Linked DNA regions of Sporichthya brevicatena. The protein of the gene in region 1 interacts with the protein of each later gene in a pairwise test. Links are inferred from orthologs where the notes say so. Each region holds a gene or a part of one and is shown on either strand. Other genes may lie near its edges.

The links. The genes of interacting proteins can lie anywhere in the genome.
Region 2: the proteins of ABD401_RS20615 (region 1) and sufU interact in binary tests that used the Escherichia coli proteins (3 or more experiments, as listed by UniProt). The link is inferred for Sporichthya brevicatena from one-to-one orthologs.

What each region holds. Positions count from the first base shown.
Region 1 is NZ_BAAAHE010000044.1:132,311-138,355, forward strand. What follows is about bases 1,858-4,836. They hold ABD401_RS20615 (cysteine desulfurase family protein), read right to left. Parts: upstream 3,952-4,836; coding sequence 2,764-3,951; downstream 1,858-2,763. Other genes in these bases: mnmA (tRNA 2-thiouridine(34) synthase MnmA), read right to left, coding at 1,858-2,762; ABD401_RS20620 (electron transfer flavoprotein subunit alpha/FixB family protein), read right to left, coding at 4,057-4,836. Also shown: ABD401_RS20595 (IS3 family transposase), read left to right, coding at 1-443; ABD401_RS20605 (endonuclease domain-containing protein), read right to left, coding at 617-1,390; more of mnmA, read right to left, coding at 1,695-1,857; more of ABD401_RS20620, read right to left, coding at 4,837-5,016; ABD401_RS20625 (electron transfer flavoprotein subunit beta/FixA family protein), read right to left, coding at 5,034-5,819; ABD401_RS20630 (enoyl-CoA hydratase/isomerase family protein), read right to left, coding at 5,950-6,045. UniProt on the Escherichia coli protein: Master enzyme that delivers sulfur to a number of partners involved in Fe-S cluster assembly, tRNA modification or cofactor biosynthesis. Catalyzes the removal of elemental sulfur from cysteine to produce alanine.
Region 2 is NZ_BAAAHE010000024.1:25,532-30,645, forward strand. The notes cover bases 765-3,634. They hold sufU (Fe-S cluster assembly sulfur transfer protein SufU), read right to left. Parts: upstream 2,487-3,634; coding sequence 2,043-2,486; downstream 765-2,042. Other genes in these bases: ABD401_RS14790 (ABC transporter ATP-binding protein), read left to right, coding at 765-978; ABD401_RS14795 (acVLRF1 family peptidyl-tRNA hydrolase), read right to left, coding at 1,043-1,678; ABD401_RS14800 (metal-sulfur cluster assembly factor), read right to left, coding at 1,726-2,046; ABD401_RS14810 (cysteine desulfurase), read right to left, coding at 2,500-3,634. In the rest of the region: ABD401_RS14785 (branched-chain amino acid ABC transporter ATP-binding protein/permease), read left to right, coding at 1-296; more of ABD401_RS14790, read left to right, coding at 289-764; more of ABD401_RS14810, read right to left, coding at 3,635-3,765; Fe-S cluster assembly ATPase SufC, read right to left, coding at 3,768-4,529; Fe-S cluster assembly protein SufD, read right to left, coding at 4,606-5,114. UniProt on the Escherichia coli protein: A scaffold on which IscS assembles Fe-S clusters. Exists as 2 interconverting forms, a structured (S) and disordered (D) form. The D-state is the preferred substrate for IscS.

The DNA.
Region 1 (6,045 bases):
TCGGGATCCGCCAGTCGATGGGCAGGGTCGGGTCGTGTTTCGACAATGCAGCCGCGGAATCGTTCTTCTCCACCCTTGAACACGAGGTCCTGTCCCGGCACACCTTCGCGACAAAGGCCGAAGCCCGCGCGGTCATCGGACCTTGGTGCTACGAGTTCTACAACCATCGCCGCCGGCACACCACCGCGGCTGGACTGCCACCGGTCCGATACGAAATGATGCTCACTGACGCACCATCAGCTGCAAAACGGAACCCTCCACGAAATGAGGGGATTCCCAGATCGCCGCGGCCGCCGGGCTGGAGCGCGTCTGGCGCATGGGCTGGCCGTTCTGGGCCCGCCGGCGCCTGCGCGGCCTCCGCCTGCAGGCCACCGACCTCGACTGGTCCGCCGGCTCCGGCGAGGAGGTCACCGGCCCCGCCGCCGACCTCCTGCTCCTGCTGACCGGCCGCACCGCCGCCGCCCTCCCCGCCCTCTCCGGCCCCGGCACCACCCGCCTCGCCGCGGCGGTCTGACCGCCGTTCTCCCGAAAGCGCACTACGACACGTCCGAACACAAAATCCGGGTGCTGCACTGCGCTTTCGGGAGTCGATGGCGCCCCGGCGGGGCGGGGGGGGCTACCAGCGCATGCCGCGGGCGCGGAGGGCCGCGACGACCTGGTCGATGATCCACTGCGGCCGGAAGAAGATGTCCTCCTTCGTGACCTTGATCAGGATCCAGCCGTTCTCGCGGTAGGCGGCGTCGCGGCGGATGTCTCGCCGCCACTGATCGCGATCGGTCTGATGGTGGCTGCCCTCGATCTCGATCGCGACCCTCACCGTGTGCTCCCCCAGGTCGGGCTCGGCGAACGGGCGACCGTCCCGACCGATCGCCGGCTCGTTCACCGCCAGCGGCGGGACGCCGGCGAGGGTCAACAGCACGCGCACCCGCGTCTCCTGCGGAGATTTCGCGGCCGGGTTCAACAGTGCCCGCACCTCCCTCGCCAGCCGGATGCCCCGGCGGGCGACGGCCAGCGCGAGCGCTCGATCGAGCTCGGCGAGGTTGCTGCGGGACCCGAGGACGTCCCCGGCGACGCAGAGCGACATCAGATCCAGCTTCGACGCGAGGTCGACGAACGTCCGGCCCGGTGAGGTGACGGGGAAACCGCGCACGTTCCAGACGTCACCGAGGTCCAGCACGCGGTGCGCGACCAGACCTCGCATGCGCGGCTCGATCTCCGAGCGGACGCTGAGGTGGATCTTGGGGTCCGGGTCGATCGGAACGTTGTAGAGCTCCGCGGCGGTGAAGTGGCTGAACACGAACGGAATGTCCACCGCTTTGCGGAACGCAGCGCACCGCGTCGGCAGGTCGAGCGGCGTCTCCGCCGCGACATGGACGTCCTTCGTGATCAACCGGAAGCGCGACCCATTTACCTGACGCGCCGTCAAACCAGCTTCCAGGCCCTCGCGACGTCGGAAGGGCCCGTGGAGAAGTTCTGCATCGGTCATGAGCGGAAGCGTCGGGCACCCGGCTGTCCCGCCGACTCGGCCTGTGGACAACTTCGTGGGTGTGCGCGCTGTGGACAACTCCGCCCCAGCGCCCCGCCCCCTCTCCCGAAAGTGCAGTACGGCACCCGGATTTTGCTTTCGGACGTGCCAGAGTGCGCTTTCGGGAGAACGGCGGGGCGGGGACGGCGGGGCGGGGAGGGCGGGGCGGCTATCGGACGGTGGCGGCGATGGTGGCGGAGCCGAGGACGCGGGTGCCGTCGTAGAGGACGGCGGCCTGGCCGGGGGCGACGCCGCGGACCGGGGTGGTGAACGCGATCTGGAGCCCCGCCTCGAGGGCGGTGACGGCGGCGGGGACGGGGTCGCCGTGGGCGCGGAACTGCACCAGGCACTCGGACGAACCGAGCAGGGCGTCGCCGCACCAGCGGGGGCGGTCGGCGGTCAGGCCGCGGACGTCGAGGGCCTCGGCGGGGCCGACGGTGACGCGGTTGTCGACGACCGAGACGTCGAGGACGTACCGGGGCCGGCCGTCCGGCGCGGGAGTCCCGATGCGCAGGCCCTTCCGCTGCCCGACGGTGAAGCCGTAGGCACCGGAGTGCTCCCCCAGCACCGCGCCGGTGGTGTCGACGAGCTCGCCCGGCCGTTCCCCCAACCGCCGGCGGAGGAATCCCGCCGTGTCGCCGTCGGGGATGAAGCAGATGTCGTGGCTGTCGGGCTTGGCCGCGACGGCGAGGCCGCGCGTCTCGGCCTCGGCGCGGACGTCGCCCTTCACCGAGTCGCCGAGCGGGAACATCGCGTGGGCGAGCTGATCCGCCTCCAGCACCCCGAGCACGTAGGACTGGTCCTTGTCCGGGTCGATTGCTCGGTGCAGCTCGCGACCTGACGGACCGTCAATCAGCCGCGCGTAGTGGCCGGTGCAGACGGCGTCGAAGCCGAGGCCGATCGCACGGTCGAGCACCGCGGCGAACTTGATCGACTCGTTGCAGCGCAGGCACGGGTTCGGCGTGCGCCCGGCGGCGTACTCGGCGACGAAGTCGTCGACCACGTCGGCACGGAACTGCTCGGCGAGGTCCCACACGTAGAACGGGATGCCGAGCACGTCGGCGACGCGGCGCGCGTCCCGGGCGTCCTCGGGCGTGCAGCAGCCCTTGCCCCGCGGGTTGTCCGGCGCCTCGGCCAGCGCGAGGTGGACGCCGGTGACGTCGTGCCCGGCCTCGACGGCGCGGGCCGCGGCGACCGCGGAGTCCACGCCCCCGGACATCGCCGCGAGGACGCGCATCTCAGGCCCGCTTGTGCCGGGCGGCCGCGATCTCGCCGGCGCGACGGGCGCGCTCCACCACCGGGGGCAGCGCCTCGATCAGGTCGGCGACGTCGGCCTCGGTCGAGGTGTGGCCGAGCGAGAAGCGCAGCGAGCTGCGGGCCGAGGCCTCGTCGTGCCCCATCGCGAGCAGCACGTGCGACGGCCGCGCGACCCCGGCCGAGCACGCGGACCCGGTCGAGCACTCGATGCCGCGGGCGTCGAGCAGCATCAGCAGCGAGTCACCCTCGCAGCCGGGGAACGAGAAGTGGGCGTTGCCGGGCAGGCGGTCGTCGGGGTCGCCGTTGAAACGGGCGTCGGGCACGGCGGCCAGCACACCGGCGATCAGGTCCGAGCGCAGGCGCAGCATCGTCGCGGTGTGCGCGTCGAGGTTGCGCACCGCCGACTCGACGGCCGCCGCGAAGCCCGCGATGGCCGGCGTGTCCAGCGTGCCGGAGTGGACGTCACGCTCCTGCCCGCCGCCGTGGAGCAGCGGCGTCGGGACCGTCCCACGGGCGAGGACGAGGGCGCCGATGCCGAGCGGCCCGCCGAGCTTGTGACCGGTCAGCGCCATCGCGGACACCCCGGAGGCGGCGAAGTCGACCGGAAGCTGCCCGACGGCCTGGACGGCGTCCGAGTGCAGCGGGATCTCGAACTCGCGGGCGATCGCGGCGAGCTCGGCGATCGGCTGGACCGTCCCGACCTCGTTGTTCGCCCACATCACCGAGACCAGCGCGACCGAGGCGGGATCGCGCTCGATCGCGGCGCGCAACGTCTCGGGCTGCAGGCGTCCGAGGTCGTCCACGGGGAGGATCTCCAGCTCGGCACCCTGCTGCCGAGCGAGCCAGGCCGCGGGGTCGAGGACCGCGTGGTGCTCCACCGCGCTGATCAGGATGCGCCGGCGGGCCGGGGCCTCCGTGGAGCGTGCCCAGTACAGGCCCTTGAGCGCGAGGTTGTCGGCCTCCGTGCCGCCCCCGGTGAACACGACCTCACCGGGCCGGCACCCGAGCGCCGCGGCGACGGTCTCGCGCGACTCCTCGACCACCCGGCGGGCCTGACGGCCACTGCCGTGCAGCGACGAGGGGTTCCCGACGCGCCCGAGCTCGGCCGTCATCGCGGCCAGCGCCTCGGGGAGCATCGGCGTCGTCGCCGCGTGATCCAAGTACGTCATCGTTCCGCCAGCCTAACCGTCGCCCTTAACCACCTGCGTCCGGCGAACTGTGGGCTGTAGGCCACAGTTCACCGGACGCAACGCCGTGGGAGGGCGCGAACTTCCCTACTTGCGCTTGGTGATCTCGTCGGTGGCCTGCGGCAGGACCTTGTGCAGGTCGCCGACGACGCCGTAGTCCGCGAGCTCGAAGATCGGGGCCTCGCGGTCCTTGTTCACCGCGACGATCGTCTTCGAGGTCTGCATGCCGGCCCGGTGCTGGATCGCACCGGAGATCCCCGCCGCGATGTAGAGCTGCGGCGAGACGGTCTTGCCGGTCTGGCCGACCTGCGAGTTGTGCGGGTACCACCCGGCGTCGACGACGGCGCGGGAGGCGCCGACGGCCGCGCCGAGCGAGTCCGCCAGCTTCTCGACGACCGACATGTTCTCGGCCGAACCGACACCGCGACCGCCGGAGACGACGATCGAGGCCTCGGTGAGCTCCGGACGCTCGCCCTTCTCCTCGATGACGGAGTCGACGATCTTCGCGCCCTTGGCGGCGGCGGAGAGCTCCACCGAGACCGGGACGCGGTTGCCGGCGGCCGGCGAGGCCTCCGGCGGGGTGGCGTTCGGGAGCACCGCGATGATCGGGGTGCCCTTGGTGGCCGAGGACTGCACGACCGTGGCGCCACCGAAGATCGACTGCTCGGCGACGACCGAACCGCCCTCGCTGGTCAGGCCCGTGGCGTCGGTGAGGACACCGGAGGTGGTCTTGATGGCCAGGCGACCGGCGATCTCCTTGCCGGTGGCCGTGGCGGCGATCAGGACGGCGGCCGGGGACTGCTCCGCGACCAGCTTGGCCAGCACCTCGGCGACCGGGGCGACGACGTAGCCCGTGAGTTCGGCGTCGTCGGCGACGTAGATGGTCTCCGCGCCGTACTCGGCCAGCTTGTCGGCGGCGTTGTCGATGCCGGAGCCGACGAACACGGCCGCCGGCTCACCCACGGCCTTGGCCATGGTCAGCAGCTCGAGGCTGACCTTCTTCAGCGCACCGTCGGTGTGCTCGACGAGAACGAGAACCTGCGACATGTCTACCGGATCCCTTCTCAGACGAACTTCTTGGAGGCGAGGAAGTCGACGAGCGCGACGCCACCGTTGCCGTCGTCCTCGACGATGGTGCCGGCCGACCGCGGGGGCCGGTCCGCGCTGGAGTTGACCTGGGTCCAGGAACCCCCGAGGCCGACCTCACCGGCGTCGATGCCGAGGTCGGACAGCGACACCGTCTCGACCGGCTTCTTCTTCGCGGCCATGATCCCCTTGAACGAGGGGTACCGCGGCTCGTTCATCTTCTCGACGGCCGAGATCATCGCCGGCAGCGAGGCCTCGACGACCTGGTAGCCGTCGTCGGTGATGCGGTTGGCCTTGAGGGTCTTCGCGTTCGGGTCGACCTCGACCTTGTTCACGAAGGTGACCTGCGGGATCCCGAGGCGCTCGGCGAGCATCGCGGGCACGACCGAGGTCCGGGCGTCGGAGGCCTCCGACCCGGCGATGACCAGGTCGTAGTCCCCGATGCGCTCGAGGGCCTTGGCGAGCACCAGCGAGGTGGTCGCGGCGCACGAGCCCTTGAGGGCGTCGTCGACGACGTGCACGGCGTCGTCGGCACCCATCGAGAGCGCCTTGCGAATGGCCTCCGTGGCCGAGTCCGGCCCCATGCAGAGCACGGTCACCGAGCCCCCGTGGGCCTCGGTCATCTGGAGGGCCTCTTCGATGGCGAACTCGTCCATCTCGTTGAGGATGTTGTCGACCGAGACGCGGTCGAGCGTCTTGGACGCGTCGAGCTTCTTCTCAGCCCACGTGTCCGGCACCTGCTTCACGCAGACGACGATCTTCATGTTCGGCTCAGACCTCCTGGTCGAAAACGTCGCGCCGCAGCTTCACGCCGGCCTCGGTGCCCGAGGACCGGGTCACCGGGAAACGATTACTGGCGAGTAGGGATCCTATCGGGTGGTGCAGGACACGCTGTCATCGCCCCACGAACGATGCCTTCCCCGGACCGTTCTCCACGAACGAGCGCATGCCGTTCTTCTGGTCCTCGGTGGCGAACAGGGCCGCGAACAG
Region 2 (5,114 bases), on another replicon or contig:
CGACGTCCGGCCTCGACCCCGCGTCCTCCGGCGCCCTGATCGGCCTCGTCCGGCGCCTGCAGGCCGACCTCGGGCTGACTGTCCTGCTCGTCGAGCACTACGTCAAGGCCGTCCTGGAGAGTTGCGACCTCGTCTACGTTCTGACGGAGGGTCAGATCCTGGCCCACGGCGACCCGGACCACGTCGCGGCGGACCCCGACGTACAGGAGCGCTACCTCGGCGCCGGACACGACGCCGCCGCGATCCCGTGGCGCGAGCGCGTCGCGGCCGAGCGGACGGGGGTGACGGGTGACTGAGCACGCCGGCGAACCGCGGCTGAGCCTGCGCGGCCTGCGGTCCGGCTACGACGGGGTGCCGGTCGTCTACGACGTCGACCTCGACGTGAACCCGGGCGAGATCGTCATCCTCGTCGGCGGCAACGGCGCCGGGAAGTCGACCCTGCTGCAGACCGTGATGGGGACCGTCGCCGTGCTGGGCGGCGACATCCGCTACGACGGACGGTCCATCGTCCGGTGGCCGGTGGCCCGGCGCACCCGGGCGGGGATCAGCTACTCCCCCGAGGGCCGCCGCGTCTTTCCGACCCTGACGGTGCGGGAGAACCTCGACGCCGGCGCCTCGCACGTCCCGACCCGCCGCCTGCCCGGCCGGCGGGACGCGGTGTTCTCCTACTTCCCCACGCTCACCGACCGCGCGGGCCAGATCGCGGGCACGCTCTCCGGCGGCGAGCAGCAGATGCTCGCGATCGGCCGGGCGCTGATGTCCGACCCGGCGCTGATCCTCGTCGAGGAACCGTCCCAGGGCCTGGCGCCGGTCGTCGTCGACCGGGTCTACGCGACGCTGCAGAGGATCTGTCTCGACCGCGGGACCTCGGTGGTCATCGCCGAACAGTTCCAGCAGCTGCGGCCCCACGACTGCGACCGCGTCCTCGTCATCGACAAGGGCGAGGTCCGTCCCTCCACACCGGCCCCCACCGCCTGACCGCCCCTGCACTGGAGATGACATCTCTTGTGCATGTGCACAAGAGATGTCATCTCCAATGCAGTCAGGCCGGGTCGGTGAGGTGGATCGTCACCGACCGGAAGCGGGTCGGTGTCGAACGGAGGACGTCGAGGCGGGGATCCGGGACCGTGAGGAACCGCGGCTCGACGGGAACGTCCCGCAGCGGCCCGAGAGCGCGGTCGGCGAGGACACGGTCGACGGCCTTGCGCTCCCCGCCGAGGACGAGCGCGTCGAGGTCCCCGGCCGCCGGGACGAGGATCCGCGCCGCGGTCTCGGCGGCCGCGTCGAGGGCCTGGTCGGCCTGGTTGGCCCGGCGGCGGGCGAAGCGCTGCTGCGACCAGCCGCCGGCGGCGGTGCGGCCCTGGACGTGCCGGGACCCGACCTTCGACTCCCTCAGCGCCGGGCCGACGAAGACGCCGGCCGCGAACCCGCCGAGCCGGACGAGCAGCACGCCCACCCGTCGCTCCGCGGCCGCGTGCGCCGCGAGCGCCGCCACGGGGTCACCGGTCGGCGCCCAGAGACGGAGGAACGGCGGCACGCACTCGGCGACCGTCCTGTTGCCGCCGACCGCGCGCACGCCGTCCGTCGTCGCCGAAACCTCCGTCAGACCGCTGTTGCGGTCGGCAAAGTTGGCGAACCACCGTGGGATGCGCTCCGCCTCGACCTCGACGGAACGCATGGAATGCTCCTCGCGGGATCGGAGGTGGAGCGGCCGAACGCCTCCGATCAAACGTTGAAGCCGAGGGCGCGGAGTTGCTCGCGGCCGTCGTCGGTGATCTTGTCCGGGCCCCACGGGGGCATCCAGACCCAGTTGATGCGGAAGTCCGCGACGAGACCCTCGAGGGCGGCGCGGGTCTGGTCCTCGATGACGTCGGTCAGCGGGCAGGCCGCGGACGTCAGGGTCATGTCGATGGTCGCGATGTTCGACTCGTCGACACTGACCCCGTACACGAGGCCGAGGTCGACGACGTTGATGCCGAGCTCCGGGTCGACGACGTCGCGCAGGGCCTCGGTCAGGTCGTCCTCGGTCGGTGCGCTGGTGGTCATGACGTAGCTCCGTTCGCGAGGGCTTGAGCTGTGGCGTCCTTCCAGGCCATCCAGGAAAGCAACGCGCACTTGATGCGGGCGGGGTACTTCGAGACTCCGGCGAAGGCGACCGCGTCCTCGAGGACGTCCTCGTCGGGGGTGGCCTGGCCCTTGGACTGCATCAGGGCCAGAAACTCTTCGTGCACGGCCATGGCCTCGTCGAGGTCCTTGCCGATGAGCAGCTCGGTGAGCACCGAGGCCGAGGCCTGGCTGATCGAGCAGCCGAGGCTGTCGTAGGAGACGTCGGCGACCTTGCCGTCGACCATGTGCACCCGCAGCGTCACCTCGTCGCCGCAGGTCGGGTTGACGTGGTGCACCTCGGCCTCGAACGGGTCCCGCAGCCCCTTGTGGCGGGGGTTGCGGTAGTGGTCGAGGATGATCTCCTGGTAGAGCGCATCCACATCGCTCACGGCGTCACGCTCCCCTCGAGAAGAACGCCTTCACAGCGTCCAACCCCTCGACGAGGGCATCAATTTCCTCGGGCTTCGTGTAGAGGTAGAACGACGCTCGGGTCGACGCGGTGACCCCGAACCGGGCGTGGACCGGACGGGCGCAGTGGTGGCCGCCGCGGACGGCGACGCCCCGCGAGTCGAGCACCTGGCCGACGTCGTGCGGGTGGATGTCCCCCAGCTCGAAGCTGATCGCACCACCGCGGTCGACGTTCTCGGTCGGGCCGAGGATGCGCAGACCCTCCACCTGCTGGAGCTGCTCCAGCGCGTACCCGGTGAGCGCGTGCTCGTGGGCGCGGATCGCCTCCATGCCGATCGCCGAGAGGTAGTCCAGCGCGACACCGAGCCCGACCGCCTGCACGATCGGCGGCGTCCCGGCCTCGAAGCGGTGCGGCGCCGGCGCGTAGGTCGAGCCCTCCATGCGGACGATCTCGATCATCTCGCCGCCGCCGAGGAACGGCGGGAGCTGGTTGAGCAGCTCCGGCTTCGCGACCAGCACGCCGATGCCCGTCGGCCCGCACAGCTTGTGCCCGGTGAACGCGACGAAGTCGGCCCCGAGCGCGGTGAGGTCCACCGGCATCTGCGTCACGGACTGGGACGCGTCGACGACGACCAGCGCACCGACCTCGTGGGCCCGCCGCGTGATCTCCTCGACCGGGTTGACCGTGCCGAGCGCGTTCGACACCCACACGACCGAGACGACCTTGGTCCGCTCGGTGATGAGGTCGTCGATGTTCGACACGTCGAGCCGGCCCTCGTCCGTGATGCCGAACCACCGCAGCGTCGCACCGGTCCGCTCGCACGCGAGCTGCCACGGCACGATGTTGGAGTGGTGCTCCATCTCGGTGATGACGACCTCGTCACCGGGGCCGAACCCGTACGGCGTGCCCGCGTTCGCGAGGACGTTCGCCACCAGGTTGAGCGCCTCGGAGGCGTTCTTGGTGAAGATGACGCCGTCACGGCTCGGCGCGTTCACGAACGCCGCGACCTTGTCGCGGGCGCCCTCGAACGCGGCCGTCGCCTCCTCGCCGAGCTGGTGCGCCGCGCGCGCCACGTTGGCGTTGTGCAGCGCGTAGTGCTCGGAGATCGCGTCGATCACCGACTGCGGCTTCTGTGACGTGTTCGCCGAGTCCAGGTAGACCAGCGGACGGTCGTCCGCGAGACGCCGCTCCAGGATCGGGAAGTCGGCCCGGATCTTCTCCAGGTCGAGCAGCCCCTCCAGCTGAGGCACCGTCAGGCTCCGGCTTTGGCGAGGAAGCGCTCGTAGCCCTCGGCCTCGAGCTGCTCGGCGAGCTCCGGGCCACCCTCCTCGACGAACCGGCCGTCGACGAAGACGTGAACGAAGTCCGGCGCGATGTAGCGCAGGATCCGGGTGTAGTGCGTGATGAGCAGCAGGCCCTTGTCACCGCCGGAGCGGAACCGGTTCACGCCCTCGGAGACGACCTTGAGCGCGTCGATGTCGAGGCCGGAGTCGGTCTCGTCGAGGATCGCGACCTTCGGGTTCAGCAGCTCCAGCTGCAGCGTCTCGTGGCGCTTCTTCTCACCACCGGAGAAGCCCTCGTTGACGTTGCGCTCGGCGAAGGACGGGTCCATCGACAGCGCGTCCATGGCGCCCTTGACGTCCTTGACCCACGTGCGCAGCTTGGGTGCCTCGCCGTCGATCGCGGTCTTCGCGGTGCGGAGGAAGTTCGAGACGCTCACGCCCGGAACCTCGACCGGGTACTGCATCGCGAGGAACAGACCGGCGCGGGCGCGCTCGTCGACGCTCATCGCGAGGACGTCCTCGCCGTCGAGCGTGATGGTGCCGCTCGTGACGGTGTACTTCGGGTGGCCCGCGATCGTGTAGGCCAGCGTCGACTTGCCCGACCCGTTGGGGCCCATCACCGCGTGGGTCTCTCCCGCGTTGATCGTCAGGGTGACCCCCTTGAGGATCTCCTTGACGCCCTCCGCCGTCTCGACCGAGACGTGGAGGTCCTTGATAGCCAGGGTGCTCATGTCTTTGAAGCTCTTCTCTGATGGGCGATCAGTTGCGGTTGTCTTCGGGGGTCGTCGGGGGCGGAGCCCCCGACCGTCAGTTGAGGGTCTTCGCGAGCTCGGCGTCGATCTTCTGCAGCAGCCGGGTCTGGACGATCGGGACCCCGATGCGGCCGATGATCTCGCCGAAGAAGCCGCGGACCACCATGCGGCGGGCCTCGTCCTCCGGGATACCGCGCGACTGCAGGTAGAAGAGCTGCTCGTCGTCGAAGCGGCCCGTGGCGCTGGCGTGACCGGCACCGGCGACCTCGCCGGTGTAGATCTCCAGGTTCGGGACGGAGTCCGCAGAGGCGCCGTCCGTCAGCAGCAGGTTGCGGTTGAGCTCGTAGGTGTCGGTCCCGGTCGCCTCGGCGCCGATGATGACGTCCCCGATCCAGACCGTGTGCGCCTTCTCGCCCTGCAGCGCGCCCTTGTAGGCGACGTTGCTCCGGCAGTTCGGCACCGTGTGGTCGATCCGCAGCCGGTGCTCGAGGTGCTGGCCGGCGTCGGCGAAGTACAGGCCGAGCATCTCGGCGTCGCCGCCCTGGGCCGTGTAGTGCACCTGCG